Regions from separate parts of the Ensifer sp. Root127 genome, predicted to be linked through region 2. Evidence: predicted binding sites of a transcription regulator. Region 2 holds the regulator's gene; the other holds the start of a gene.

Region 1 (7,268 bases), on a different contig from region 2:
ACCCACGCAGCCGGTATCGTGATCGGCGACCGGCCGCTGTCAAAGCTCGTGCCGATGTATCGCGATCCGCGTTCCGATATGCCGGTGACGCAGTTCAACATGAAATGGGTCGAGCAGGCCGGCCTGGTAAAATTCGACTTCCTCGGCCTGAAAACGCTGACCGTGCTGAAGGTCGCCGTCGACTTCGTCAAGCTGCGCGGCATCGAGGTCGATCTCGCCAGCATTCCGCTCGACGACGAGAAGACCTACGAGATGCTGTCGCGCGGCGAGACGGTCGGCGTGTTCCAGGTGGAAAGTGCCGGCATGCGCAAGGCGCTGATCGGTATGCGGCCAGACTGCATCGAGGACATTATTGCGCTGGTGGCGCTTTATCGTCCGGGCCCGATGGAGAATATCCCGGTCTACAACGCCCGCAAGCACGGCGAAGAAGAGATCGAATCGATCCATCCGAAGATCGACCATCTGCTCAAGGAAACGCAGGGCGTTATCGTCTACCAGGAGCAGGTGATGCAGATCGCCCAGGTCCTGTCGGGCTATTCGCTCGGCGAAGCCGACCTTCTGCGTCGCGCCATGGGCAAGAAGATCAAGGAGGAAATGGACAAGCAGCGCGCCCGTTTCGTCGACGGCGCGGTCAAGAACGAGGTATCGAAGCCGCAGGCCGATCTGATCTTCGATCTTCTCGCCAAGTTCGCCAACTACGGCTTCAACAAGTCGCACGCTGCCGCCTACGCCATCGTCTCCTATCAGACGGCCTATATGAAGGCGCACTATCCGGTCGAGTTCCTGGCGGCGTCGATGACGCTCGATATGGCCAACACGGAGAAGGTCAACGACTTCCGTCAGGATGCCGGGCGCCTCGGCATCCAGGTGATTGCGCCGTCGGTCCAGTCCTCCTTCCGGCATTTCCAGACCGGCGACAAGCGCATCTACTACTCATTGGCCGCCATCAAGGGTGTCGGCGAATCGGCAGTCGAGCATATCGTTGCCGTTCGCGGCGACCGCGAGTTTGCGAGCCTTGAGGATTTCTGCCTGAGGATCGACCCGAAGCTGCTCAACCGGCGTGTGTTCGAAAGCCTGATCGCGGCCGGCGCCTTCGATTGCTTCGGTTACGACCGTGCCGAGCTGGTCGGCGGTCTCGATCGCATCCTCGGCTTTGCCCAGCGCGCGCAGGAAAACAAGACGAGCGGACAGAGCGATATGTTCGGTGCGGGGGCCGCGACCGGACCGGAACGGATCTCGCTTCCCACCTACACGCCGTGGCTCGCCTCAGAAAAGCTGCACCGCGAGTTTCAGGTGCTGGGCTTCTATCTCTCGGCCCATCCGCTCGACACCTACAACCCGCTGCTCGCCAAGATGCGCGTCCAGACCTTCGGCGATTTCGCCGGAGCGGTGAAGAAGGGCGCAACGGCGGGACGTCTCGCCGGCACCGTTACCTCCAGACAGGAGCGCAAGACCCGAACCGGCAACAAGATGGGCATCATCGCTTTCTCGGATTCGTCCGGTCAGTTCGAGGCCGTGCTGTTTTCGGAAATGCTGCACCAGTATCGCGACCTGCTTGAGCCCGGCAAATCGCTGGTGATGACGGTTCAGGCGGAGGAGCGGCCGGAAGGCATCGGCCTTCGCATCCAGACCCTGCGCTCGCTCGAGGAAGAATCGCTGCAGATGCAGAAGGCGCTGCGCGTTTATGTGCGCGATTCAGGACCACTGAAGTCGATCGCCGCCCATTTGAATGCGAGGGGCGAGGGTCTCGTTTCCTTCATCGTCATCAAGGATAACGGCCAGCGCGAGATCGAGGTCGAACTCAACGAGAAGTTCAGGATTTCGCCGGAGATTGCCGCAGCACTTCGCTCGGCTCCGGGTGTGGTCGACGTTGAACTCGTCTGACCGCGCTGCATGATTGCTTGAGCCGGCGGCGTATAAAGATACGGAACGTCAGGCGCGGCTGCAGCGCAGCTTTTGAGTATCGGATCGACTGCGCAGGGCATCAGCCCCGCGGGGATGCGCGGGTGATTGTGATGAAATCGGTCCCGTCGCCGGTTTCGAGCCCGCTCTCCATGTCCGAAATCGACAGCGACGAACCGTCTGCAAGCAGGCCGCCGATCCGTTCGCGGACGTCGTCGGAGACCGTCAGGCGCCCGAGCGTGCGCTGGACGGCATTGAAGGCTGATGCGTCGGCGTCGGCGGCGATCCCGAGGCGCTTCTTCACCGATGACGGCAGATGGTTTTCGAGCGGTACGCCGTACCACTTGCCTTCGCTCTTTCCCTCGTCAATCTCTTGAAATTGCAGGAAATGCGTGCCGAGCGCCTGCTCCGGCTTGTCGATCGTGACGCCTGCCTCGAAAATCGGCTTGAAACCCTGGCGGACAAGGATCACCCCGTTGGGGGGAACGTCGCGGCCCGCTTTCCTGAAGATCGCCTCAGTCAGCTCCGGCGTCAGCTTGCCATCGACGGTCGATCCCTCGGCAGTCTGGAACGCGTTGATGGCGGCGGTCGTGTCCGGGCCGATGTGGCCGTCCGGCACGCCGGCGACATAGCCGAGTTGGTTCAGCGCCGACTGGACTTCACGCTTGATATCGCGCTCGCCGCGTCGGGTGATCAGCATGCGGATCGGCTCGCGGTCTTCTGCTTTGATGACTGAGTTGGCGGTCGATGCCTCGGTCATCGCCACTTCGACCGGCATGGTCTCGGTCTGGCTGATCGCCGGGCGGAGGGGCACATCCGACAGCGGTGCGGGGTTCTCGCCGGGCGCCGGGTTGCGCTGGAAGAGCACGGCGCTCGACACTTCGGTGGGGCTGACCTGCCGATCGGTTATCAGGACATGCACGCCGCGCGACGTCATCTTGAAGAGGCTGGCGGCAAACTTGCTCGGCAGGCGCACGCAACCGTGCGAAGCCGGATAGGCCGGCACGTGATTGGAGCCATGCAGCGCAATGCCTGACCAGGTCAGTCGCTGCATGAAGGGCATCGGCGCATTCGAATAGATGTTGGATTTGTGGTGACGGCGTTTTTCAAGGATCGAGAAGATGCCCGTCGGTGTGGAATGGCCGGCCTTGCCGGTAGAGACTGCCGACGTTGCGATCACCGCGTCGCCGTCATAGACGACGAGGGATTGCTGGTTCTTCGAAACGATGATCTGCAGCGGTGCGTTGCTGCCGGCAAAGCCGACCGCAGGCGAAAACAAGAAGACGACGACGCTGGCCGTGAGAGCGAAACGCAATACCATACACTCATCCCAACACGTAAACTGGCCGACAAGCTTACGCTGAAATCTTTAAAGAATTTGTCCCGATCGACCTACAGCGCCGCGCGTCTTATTAGACGCGCAAAGGTCGCTGTAGCACTTTGAATTGCTGCATGTTTTTATCCTTGCAGGATACGTCAAGCCGCCGCCGATAACGCACTAGTGATCGCGCTTGCGGCTGCCAAAGGTGTAGCCGGTTTCGACGCTGGCCTTGCCGAACTTGTCGCGCAGCTTGTTGATGGCGTCCTCGGCGGCGGCACGACGGGTTGCGGCTGGATCGACCAGATCGGGGGGATCTGCGAGATCGGGGCTGGAAAGATCGCTGACTCCGATGCCGATCAGCCGGTACTTCGTGCCGTCAACTTCCTTCTCCAGAAGCTGCAGCCCGGTGCGGAAGATACGGTCTGCGAGCCGCGTCGGACTGTCGAGGCGGCGGTTGCGAGTCCTGGTCTTGAAGTCGGCAGTCTTCAGCTTCAAAACGACGGTCTGGCCGGCGAGTTCGGATTTACGCAGGCGGTGGGCGACCTGTTCGCTCAGCCGACGCAGATGCGTGACGAGATCGTCGTAGCGGGCGAGATCGTCGTTGAATGTCGTCTCTGACGATACGCTTTTCGCCTCGCCGTCGATCTCGACCGTTCTTTCGTCGAGGCCGCGCGACAGGCGGTAGAGCCTCTGGCCCATGGTGCCGTAGCGGCGCATGAGGTCGGCTTCCTCCATCGTCTGAAGCTGACCGATCGTGCGAATGCCATCGCGCTCCAGCGTGGCGGCGAACGCCTTGCCGACGCCCCAGATCAAGGTCACCGGCCTTTCTCTCAGGAATTCGAGCGCCTCGGCCTGGCCGATTACCGAGAAGCCGCGAGGCTTCTGCAGATCGGAGGCAACCTTGGCGAGGAACTTGCAGTAGGAAAGGCCGACGGAGACGGTAATGCCGATCTCCTGTTCGACACGGCGGGCAAAGCGGGCGAGGGTGCGCGCGGGGGGATCGTGGTGCAGCCGTTGGGTGCCGCTGAGCTCCAGGAAGGCCTCATCGATGGAGAGCGGCTGCACCAGCGGTGTCAGTTCCTGCATCAACGTGCGGACCTCGCGGCCGACGCGAACGTATTTTTCCATGTCGGGCTTGATCACGACCGCCTGCGGGCAGGCCTCAAGCGCCTTAAACATCGGCATTGCCGAGCGCACGCCGTGAATGCGGGCGATGTAACAAGCCGTCGAGACGACGCCGCGCTTGCCGCCGCCGATAATCACTGGCTTGTCGGCAAGCTCCGGATTGTCCCGCTTCTCGACGGAGGCGTAAAACGCATCACAGTCGATATGGGCTAGAGTCAGGTCGTAGAGCTCGGCATGACGCAACAGACGGGGGCTGCCGCAGGCAAGGCAGCGTCGCGCCGTCGCGGTCTGTTCCCTGAGGCAGTCACGGCAGAAGCCTGGAGTTTGAGAACCACTGTCGAGCATATCTGGAACAAATGTTGAACATTGGGACTTTACGCTCTACGCTAACGAGTCTCAAGGGAGGCCGCGTTGGAAATTGCCTTGCATGTCAGGTTGCCGACGCCAAGCCGCTGGTCGGATTTTGCGCGTCGTCTTGCAGGTCTCGATCTGCTGGTCCGGGTGCCGCTATCGCTGGAAATGCGCGCGAATGGCATTCGCAGCGTCGACCCAGTCGCTAGCAATGTGAACGCAGTCCGCCGGTTGAGGCGCGAGCGCCCGAAACTCGGCGTTCGCCATCAGATTGATCAGCAGGCAGGATGGCGCGTGCTCCTGCACCGATTGCAGGTTGCGCGCGATATCGTCGATGAAAACAACGGGAAGCGCCCGTCCGGCATGCAGGCGCTGAACGATCGGCCCTTTGGGTTCCTCGGATGCGAGCAGTGGATAGGGAAGATCGAGCCGGTCGAGCAGAGCACGACGCGCGGCCGCATGGCGCGGTGGCATGGCCGTCAGGAAGACGATGTCAGCCTGCTTGGACAATTCACGGAGAGTCTCGACAACGCCGGCAGTCGGCGTCTGCCAGCGATCCTGCGTGGCGTAGAAGGCATCGAGCATGTCCTTGACGTCAGCCTCGCTCGCTGCCCGCTCCGTTGCGCGATGGATGATGTTGCCGGTCAGCCGGAAGGAGCGCGGCAAGAGGACGTGGTCGCGGCTTTCGAGAAAGGACCGGAATGGATCCAGGAATTCGAGCACGACTTCATCGATGTCGCTGATAACAAGCGGGCGGTTGCTAAGGCGGATTTCATCTTCGAAGACGGTGTTGCTCAAGCTCAGCTGTCCTGCAGATCGGCGGCGCCGGAAAGCTTCTCATGCGCACGCACGACATCCTGCGGGGCTGTCCCTGTTGCATCGCAGAAAGCGATCAACGTTGGTTCGTGGTCCATAAGAAAGGCGATGAGCCCACCCATGCAGCCCGGCTCGCCGATCGCGTTGCGCAGGGAGGACGGGTCCGTGCCGGTCAGCGCCAGAAATCGGGACAGCAGGTCCGGCTCGCCGGCAAGCCAGGAGAGAATGTCGATGGCGATTTCGTCGGCGCTCTTCAATGTCTTGGCCTCCTACTGTTTTTACGCCCGGAATTACCTATTTTTCAACCAAATAGGTTTATCGGTGAACTTGAGGAAATGGGTCGAGTCGTTGGTTCTGCAACTTAGATGTCTTGAGAAGACTTGCAAGAAGACGACGGACAGCAAGGGATCGACATGCCCAAACAGGTAATGATTGTTGAGGATAACGAGCTGAACATGAAGCTCTTCCGAGACCTGATTGAGGCTTCCGGCTACGCGACGATCCAGACGCGCAACGGTATGGAGGCGCTCGAGCTGGCGCGGAAGTATCGCCCCGATCTGATTTTGATGGACATTCAGCTGCCGGAGGTCTCCGGGCTCGAAGTCACGAAGTGGTTGAAGGAAGACGATGAGTTGCACGTCATCCCGGTGATCGCCGTGACTGCCTTCGCCATGAAGGGCGACGAGGAACGTATCCGTCAGGGCGGATGCGAAGCCTATGTTTCAAAACCGATTTCTGTGCCAAAGTTTATTGAGACGATCAAGACCTACCTTGGCGATGCCTAACTGGCGGGAAAATTGATATGACTGCGCGCATTCTTGTTGTCGATGACGTGCCTGCCAACGTTAAGCTTCTCGAAGCGCGTCTGCTCGCTGAGTATTTCGATGTGCTGACGGCGGGTGATGGCCATACGGCGCTGACGCTCTGCGAGACGACACCGGTCGACCTGGTGCTTCTCGACATCATGATGCCCGGCATCGACGGCTTCGAGGTCTGCGAACGTCTGAAGGCCAATGCACGCACAGCACATATTCCCGTCGTCATGGTGACGGCACTCGACCAGCCGTCCGATCGGGTTCGCGGGTTAAAGGCCGGCGCCGACGATTTCTTGACGAAGCCGGTCAACGATCTTCAGTTGATGTCGCGGGTGAAGAGCCTCGTCCGCCTGAAGAACGTCAGCGACGAATTGCGGCTGCGGGCCCAGACGGCGCAGACTATCGGCCTGCAGGAACTGGCCCGTCAGGACCGTCCGGACGAGCCGGGCAATATCCTCCTGGTCGATGGCCGCGGCTCCTCTCAGGAGCGGCTGCAGCGCACGCTCAAGCCGATTGCCGATGTCTCTGTTATCTCCGACCCGCAGGCGGCGCTGTTCGAGGCGGCCGAGAACAATTTCGACCTCGTCATCGTCAACGCCAACTTCGACGATTACGATCCCTTGCGATTGTGCTCGCAGTTGCGATCGCTGGAGCGCACACGTTTCATTCCGATCCTGCTGATCACGGAGCAGGGCAATGACGAGATGATCGTGCGTGCGCTCGATCTCGGTATTACCGACTACATCATCCGGCCGGTTGATCCCAATGAGCTTGTTGCCCGCTCGTTGACCCAGATCAGGCGCAAGCATTGCAACGACATGCTGAGAAAGAGCGTGCAGCAGACGATCGAGCTGGCGGTCACCGATGGCCTGACAGGGCTGCACAACCGCCGCTATCTCGACAATCATCTGAAGCTGCTGCTCGATCGTGCGGGAGCA
Region 2 (7,268 bases):
CGTAGAAATCCGGGTTCGCGCGCGGCTTGTGGAATGTGTAGATGCCGCACTTCGAGCAGAAGTAATGCTCTGCAGCCTTCGTGTTGAACTGATATTTGGTGAGTGCCTCGCCGCCGGAGAGAACCGTGACCCCGTCCTTGGCGGCAGAGACGGCAACCGCGCCCTTCAACTGGCAATAGGAGCAAGTGCAACGGCGGGCGGTGCGGAGGCCGCTCTTCAGTTTCACATTGAAGCGAACCGTTCCGCAGTGGCAGGCTCCGTCAAGGTTCTGAACATCGAGATTCATCCAATCATCCATCTGATTTTGAAGCGCATTTGATGAGCTTTCTTATGAGGTGGGTTGCTTGTGCTCAAGCGCATTCGGGGGCAGTCTCAATCCAGAGGACCGCACTCCCGTTGAGGCCGTTCGTTGTAGGGCCATCAGCCGATTGGGCTCAGGCGCGGGGTACGAGGCGTCTCGTCGCGCATCGGGCACATATTCAGACCAAGTGCCCGATACGTGCGCCAGCACGCTTTCGTGCTCCACGTCGGGGACGTTCCGCGGCCCGAGCCGATGCGTCGCAAGAGCGCTCGGCCAACGGATCGTGCGGAGAAAAAGCCTACGGCCGTTCGCATCCGTCCTGCATCATCCGCGCGAGGAGCGAACAGTCCGCGTCGCACCGTTGCCTTTCTTGGGTACGAACCTAGTTACCCATACCGTACCCAAGCGAGGAATTGCTGAATGAACCGTAATGGGCTCTATCTGATCATTGCCATGCTCGCCGTCGCCGTCATTGGTCTCGGCGCCTATGTCTACCGCGAGGAAACAAAACCGACCGGCGTAGAGATCAAGATTGGCCAGGACGGGGTTTCCGTTCAGGAGAATTGAGCGCCATCGGCCACACGCTCAACAGGTTTGGCAGCGGCGAATGCCGCTGGCGGTCGACGCCCCACGCGAGGTTCAAGGCGAACGCAGATCCGAAGGCGGTCGAAATACCGGCCATCGGTGGCGTAAGCGGCCGCGTGCTCGTTGCGAGCGTCAACGAAAGTGTGACGTAGATAGGGCGGGCGAGCGCGTGATTCAGCCCCTCGCACGATGAAAGCAACAAGTCACCCAGCGCCTGCGCGATTGGCTAAAGCGGTTCTCCGTCAATAGCAGCCCGATTGTCGAAAGTGAAACGCTGTGCGTGCCTGCGCAAAGGACATGCTGCCGGCACGCAGGTACGGTTTTCGGGGGGCAAGGAACATGGGCCAATGCGGCGCGTCCAACACGCGCAGCGAGGCTGCCCGCATCGCAGCCAACCACTGTTTTCAAAGCGCAATTCGACCGGGCTGCGCTTGCCCGCCAGTTTGCGAACGTCCGCAGTCGCCAACGACATGGCCTTGCGAGGACGCGCCCCGAAATGGTGATTCGGTCACTATTGTCAGTGCTGAAAATATTGTCTCTAGACAGAACTGGGAATGAATATCCCAACAGCGCGACCCGTATAGGTAGTGTCAAACAAAGCCAACAATGGAGGAAAAGACATAAAATGAAATATAAGATCGCCCTGACTGCTCTTGCCATTCTTGCCGTAACGACGGCCACCGCAAGCGCTGAGGATCTCGTCTTTCAGCTTAAGAACAAGACGAATGCCGTTTTGACGAACTTCTACACATCGCCGGTCGGTGTTGATCAGTGGGAAGACGACGTCTTCGGGCGGCAGGTGCTTAATCCGGGCGAAAGCATGGAAATTACCATCGCCGACGGACGTGATGTCTGCAAATACGACATGCGCTTTGAATTCGAAGAAGGTTCCGGTCTCGACACGACTGAAGACAAGCAGGATCTCTGCGAGTTGGGCGAGTACTCGATTCACGAGTAAAATCCGTCGAGCGTGAAAAACACTCGATCCGAAAATCTCCGTCTCGCTACCCTATGTGGCGAGACGTTGAAGTAAGAGAGCGGCTGGCCGGCATGAAGGCGGCTAGAGCGTTTCCGGTTTAAACGGAGTCACTAGGCGCTCTATCTATTTGTTTTTACGCATTTCCTGGCGGAAAACCGCTCCGCACTTTTCCTCGAATTGCGCTGGCGTGAGACGGGCTTAGTGGTAGCGGCGGATCAAGCCGACGAGCTTGCCCTGAATCTTGACCCGGTCAGGCCCGAAGATGCGCGTCTCATAGGCCGGGTTGGCGGCCTCTAGAGCAATTGAAGCGCCCTTGCGCCGGAAGCGTTTCAACGTTGCTTCCTCGTCATCGACTAGTGCCACGATGATATCGCCGGGATTGGCCGTGGTGGCATTGCGGATGATCACCGTATCGCCATCGAAAATGCCGGCCTCGATCATCGAATCACCCTTCACTTCAAGGGCGTAGTGCTCGCCGCTGCCGATCATATCGAGCGGCACGGTAATGTCGTGGGTGTTGTTCTGTATCGCCGAGATCGGCACGCCGGCGGCAATGCGGCCCATCACTGGAACCGACACGGAGCTGTTGTCGGCAACCGGCAGCGTTTTCGCCGCGGGGGCAGGGGCGGGCGGTTTGCCAAGGCTACCCTCGATGACGCTCGGCGAAAACCCGCGACGGGGCTGCGCGCTCGCAGCATAGGCTTCCGGCAGTTTGATGACTTCGAGCGCTCGGGCGCGGTTGGGAAGCCGGCGTATGAAGCCGCGTTCCTCGAGCGCTGTGATCAGCCGGTGAATGCCCGACTTGGATGCCAGGTCGAGTGCATCCTTCATCTCGTCGAAGGACGGCGGTACACCGGACTCCTTCATTCGTTCATGGATGAAAAGAAGCAATTCCTGTTGCTTGCGGGTCAGCATGGCAAGTCGCTCCAGAGGCGTGAAACAAATCAAGAACAGACACTATCTGTTCCATATGTGTTCCGCAAGTGCCTAAAATTCTGTGAATGTTGGTTCAATCAAGCGCAGATTGACCAACTCGTCGCTGCACGCGCCGCGCGAGGCTGATATGCCTCCTTCCGTTTATGGAATGAGGGTTTAATGACGAAGCTGATTCAAATCTTGCTGACCATCGTTGTCGCCGCGACCGCGATCCTTGGGTTTCGCTGGTATCAATACGTGGATAACAAGCAGAGCCCGTTTGACGAAGTTGGTATCGCGTTGAATGCGGCGATGCCCGGGCCGCTCAATCAATGGGGTTGTGACCGGCTGAAGCTGACATTTGGCAACGGACACCCGCCGCACGGTTGCGCCGCGGCCGATGGGACGCAGTGGAAATAGCCTGCCATCAAGGGATCAGCAGAAATATCGATGGGCGATCTGCTAGAGGAGGCCTGAATCAGGCCGGCTGCGTCGCGGAGCAGGCGTCCTCGAATTCCTTGACGGTTTCCGCGGAGTTGTCCTCCGGCAGCACAGCGTCGGCCGCTTCGGTCGCGACCGGCGTGTCGCCTTGATAGACGAAGGACTGGATGTAGTAGGCGATCGTTCCCTTCCAAACGTTCCGGCCGTCTATCTGCTGGCAGGGCACGGCCGTTTCGAAGTCGGCTTGCAGGTCGTCGACCGTGGCAGCGCTGAGGGCGATGTTAGGCGATGCGATAATCGAGGCGATAAGCAAGGCTGCAAGCACGGTGAACGTCCACTAGATCAGAGGTGGCGGCGATGGTTTGGTTAACGATGTGAACCGTGCTTTCGTTCCGAAGTCCAGCAAGCATGCCGGGCACTGTGCCGTGTTCAACAGTTCTTTGCGAAAGGCGAGCACTGGTGCTCAAGCTGTGGCAATGAAGGCACAAAGATTGGCGTGAGGTGCGTTGGCGTTTTCGATTTTCCGGCGCCCGCCTCAAAGCGTGGCGCTGGCAGCTGATCAACAATACCCGCCGCAAATGCTTCCGATGATGTTGGACGCCGTAATGGAGTGCGAGTGGCCAGCGGCATCCGCCTGTAGCGATCTTCGCATCTCCAGCCAAATACATACGATGTTCAAACGCGCTACGAAACCGGCATCTGACCGCGGGTGCTCGACCAGTCGCGCCGGGATGTCGCGGAGACGTTGCGCACCCCAGTTCGACTGGCCACTGACGGATATCTCTCTCGTGTCGTTAGTTCGAGAGGTTAAAGCCGACCGTCTTACTTCTTGTCTTTCTTGCCCAGGGAGAAACTGCTGCCGGCCAGCTTCACCTGTGAGCCTTCCGTCACAACGGCGGCTTTGACAGTCTTGTCCTTCTTTGGCTTTCTAACCTCGCGGTTACTTCGCACTTGACCTTTTGCCATGATCGTCTCCTTGGAAGGTGTGCCGGGGAACCCTGCATGGGCGCCGAATGCCGGCAAACCAGCCTGCATTGATACCGCCGTAAGTCAATGACGGTGCCGGTGGATCACTGTTTTGCCGGCGTTGCGTCGCGCATTCGTGCCCGGTGTCCGGGCACTGCGATGATAACGTCGCTTCGGTCACTTACCGTTGCGCCCCTGGGATGCTGTCGCAGGCCCTATGACGGCAGCAACTTCGGTTATCTTGTTCGCCGGAAATCCGGCGCGTTCCGAATGTTCGCGAATGACGTCGGCGCTTGATGCCTCGTGGACGCAGTAAATCTTGTCGCCGGCGACATAACTGGTGATCCATGTATATGGTACGCCAAGATCGGCGACGACAGCATTGGATTTTGCCGATAATGCGCAAAGGTCGTCCTGGTTGAGCTTGTCGGCCCCTGGGACGTCGCGTTCAATGATGTAGGTGGGCATCGTTCAGTTCCTCGGTTGTTGGAGGACTGAATATCAAGAATATCTAATATAATTGAAGTCAATACTTTCCACCGGTGATGCGGCGATTCACGACGATTTCCCTGGAAGTATAGGATCAAGCAGCGGAAGGGGCTCCACCGGGACTGGCGTCCGATCAAACGATGGGCGCCTGTATCGCCCCGCGATCACAATATCTCGCGGCCAATAGCTCTATGCGACTGAAATCGCGCGGCCGGGGATGGGAGCGCGCGATGCGCTCCGTCCGACACGCGTATACTAGCGCAAGTTAGTAGCTGAGCCGGAAACCGCCGGGACTCGCCGCAGACGGATCGGGTACAGGTGTTGGACCTTGCCACTGCGCATAGGTCGTGTTGCTGCCGCCGGTGCTTGCGCATCCGGCAAGTGCAAGAAGCGCGAGAAAAGCGGCTGTCGTCAAATATTTAAGAGGCATGGTTTTCTCTAGTTCTGGGAGATCGCCCAGGGCTCGATGGGCCGGAATCAGACTTTCCCTCAAATTATCTGGGATGGCAAGCGGGTCGAGCCACCGCCTTGCAAGCGCCGTCAATGCTGCGGCTATGATCGGGGAATACTCGCAAAACTTGTATGCGTTCGCCGCCAAAGCATTCACTTGGCGACCGAGCGCAATAATGGGTGGCGAAAAATGAGACAGCCATGGCGGAGGAGGTGGGATTCGAACCCACGGTGCGCTTTCACGCACGCCGGTTTTCAAGACCGGTGCCTTAAACCGCTCGGCCACTCCTCCGGGCAGGGCGTTATTGCGCGAAGCCTTGCTGCTTTGCAAGATTTAACATGCGTGGGCGGAAAGATTTTCTTGGCGCATCCGCTGCCCATTTTGTCCGGGTAACCATTCGTAAACCATAACTGGAGATTTCGAGCCGTCAGCCATTCGTCGGTTCGCAATTTTGCCTTGTTGCTGTCATGATTAATCGACTGTTCCGTTTCGGGACGCCGAGATTTCCGCTGGGGGCACGAGTGGAAGGTTTCGAGTACGGCTTATTCGAATGATGTTGTGGGACAGATGACATCCAGTAAAAATGCGGCATATCTGATCAAGGGACTGCGCCTTGCGGCGGTCCCTGTGCTTTGCGCAACGCTTGCGGCTTGCGGATCGACGTCCAGTATCAAGAAGAGCAAGTCGAGAAGCAAAGAATACTTTGCTGAGTCCGTTTATGGCGTGAAGGCGAGCCCCCGTGTCGCTACCGGCAAGAATATTCCGAAGGGCGGCGGCCGCTTTCAGGTCGGCAAAGCCTATCAGGTCAAGGGCAAGTGGTACCAGCCGAAGGAAGATTTCGGTTACAACAAGACCGGTGTCGCGTCCTGGTACGGCTCGGCCTTTCATGGTCGCCTGACGGCCAATGGCGAAGTCTACGACAAGCTTCATCTGTCCGCCGCGCATCCGACCTTTCCGCTGCCGAGCTATGCGCGTGTCACCAACACCGAAAACGGCACTTCCGTCATCGTTCGTGTGAACGATCGCGGTCCCTATGAATATGGCCGCATCATCGACGTTTCGTCGAAGACAGCCGATTTGCTCGATATCAAGCAGAAGGGCAGTGCCAAGGTTCGGGTGCAATATGTCGGCCGCGCACCGCTTGAAGGCAACGACATGCCCTATCTCATGGCGTCCTATGTCACGAAGGGCGACCGCAGTCCGGGCGTCATGCCGGAGGGCCAGATCGCAACCGGCGTGATGGTCGCCTCGAATGAGCCGATGCGCAACCAGTTGGGAACGCTGGTCATTCCGCCGAAATCGTCCCTTGATACCGCCGGTACGGTAACGGCGTTGGCTGCACCTGTCCCGCAATTTGCAGCACCGCCGTCGCTGAGCGAGTTCGTCATGCTTCCGGAAATCGGGCCGATCCCGCGCGAGCGACCGGAATACATTCCGATGCCTGACGGCAACATGGCCTATGCGGCCGCCTATGTGGAAGTGCGGGTAAGCGATGCGGAATCGCCGTTTGAAGCGATCATGGTCGAGACCAATCCGCTTACGCCTGAATCCATCGTTGCCCATGCGAAGCGCCAAGGCAGAACCGGTTCGCTCAGGTAACCTGGGGCGTTGTACCATTCTGATGACGCTGCTATGCCCAATGGGAAACCGGAGTTTCCCATGCGCTTGATGATGCTTACGGTCACGTTCGGCCTTGCGGCGTTGCTCGCGAGTGCGGCAGCGGCTCAGACGCCGCCGGTGGCGTTTGACACCAAGGCAAAGCAGATCCTGCTGGTGGATGCCGAAACCGGCACCGTTCTGTTTTCCCGCGCCGAGAACGAACCGGTTCCGCCCGCCTCTCTTGCCAAGTTGATGACGATGGAAGTGGTGGCCGAGGCCATCGCCAAGGGTGAGCTTTCGGCCGAAACGGCCTTCGACGTTTCCGAACACGCGTGGCGCACGGGCGGCGCCCCATCCGGCACTTCGACGATGTTTGCTGCGCTGAAGTCGCGCATTCGCGTGGCCGATCTGTTGCAAGGGGTGGCCGTTCAGCTTGCCAATGATGCCTGCATCATCCTCGGAGAGGGGATGGCCGGTAGCGAAACCGCCTTTGCCGAAAAGATGACGGCCCGCGCTCGCGAACTCGGCATGCCTATCGCCAC

The links. The regulator LexA, encoded in region 2, represses DNA repair genes until DNA is damaged. The targets are predictions, from matches to a motif close to TGTTCNNNNTGTGTTCNG.
Region 1: a site for LexA is predicted at 4,697-4,714, ahead of ASD03_RS00250 (DNA polymerase IV). Genes of this name have one in related genera too.

The regions. Positions count from the first base shown of each region.
Region 1 covers NZ_LMDX01000001.1:46,868-54,135, reverse strand. The annotation lists gene dnaE (DNA polymerase III subunit alpha) at 1-1,884, shown strand, start outside; gene ASD03_RS00255 (L,D-transpeptidase family protein) at 1,985-3,217, opposite strand; gene ASD03_RS00250 (DNA polymerase IV) at 3,401-4,693, opposite strand; gene ASD03_RS00245 (hypothetical protein) at 4,856-5,497, opposite strand; gene ASD03_RS00240 (DUF3572 domain-containing protein) at 5,500-5,772, opposite strand; gene ASD03_RS00235 (response regulator) at 5,929-6,300, shown strand; gene ASD03_RS00230 (PleD family two-component system response regulator) at 6,318-7,268, shown strand, end outside.
Region 2 covers NZ_LMDX01000011.1:7,366-14,633, reverse strand. The annotation lists gene ASD03_RS13110 (GFA family protein) at 1-286, opposite strand, end outside; gene ASD03_RS39975 (hypothetical protein) at 722-868, shown strand; gene ASD03_RS13105 (hypothetical protein) at 1,512-1,844, shown strand; gene lexA (transcriptional repressor LexA) at 2,064-2,780, opposite strand; gene ASD03_RS13095 (hypothetical protein) at 2,961-3,200, shown strand; gene ASD03_RS13090 (hypothetical protein) at 3,259-3,546, opposite strand; gene ASD03_RS39970 (hypothetical protein) at 4,044-4,187, opposite strand; gene ASD03_RS13080 (DUF4242 domain-containing protein) at 4,365-4,655, opposite strand; tRNA gene ASD03_RS13075 (tRNA-Ser) at 5,329-5,418, opposite strand; gene ASD03_RS13070 (septal ring lytic transglycosylase RlpA family protein) at 5,695-6,726, shown strand; gene ASD03_RS13065 (D-alanyl-D-alanine carboxypeptidase family protein) at 6,787-7,268, shown strand, end outside.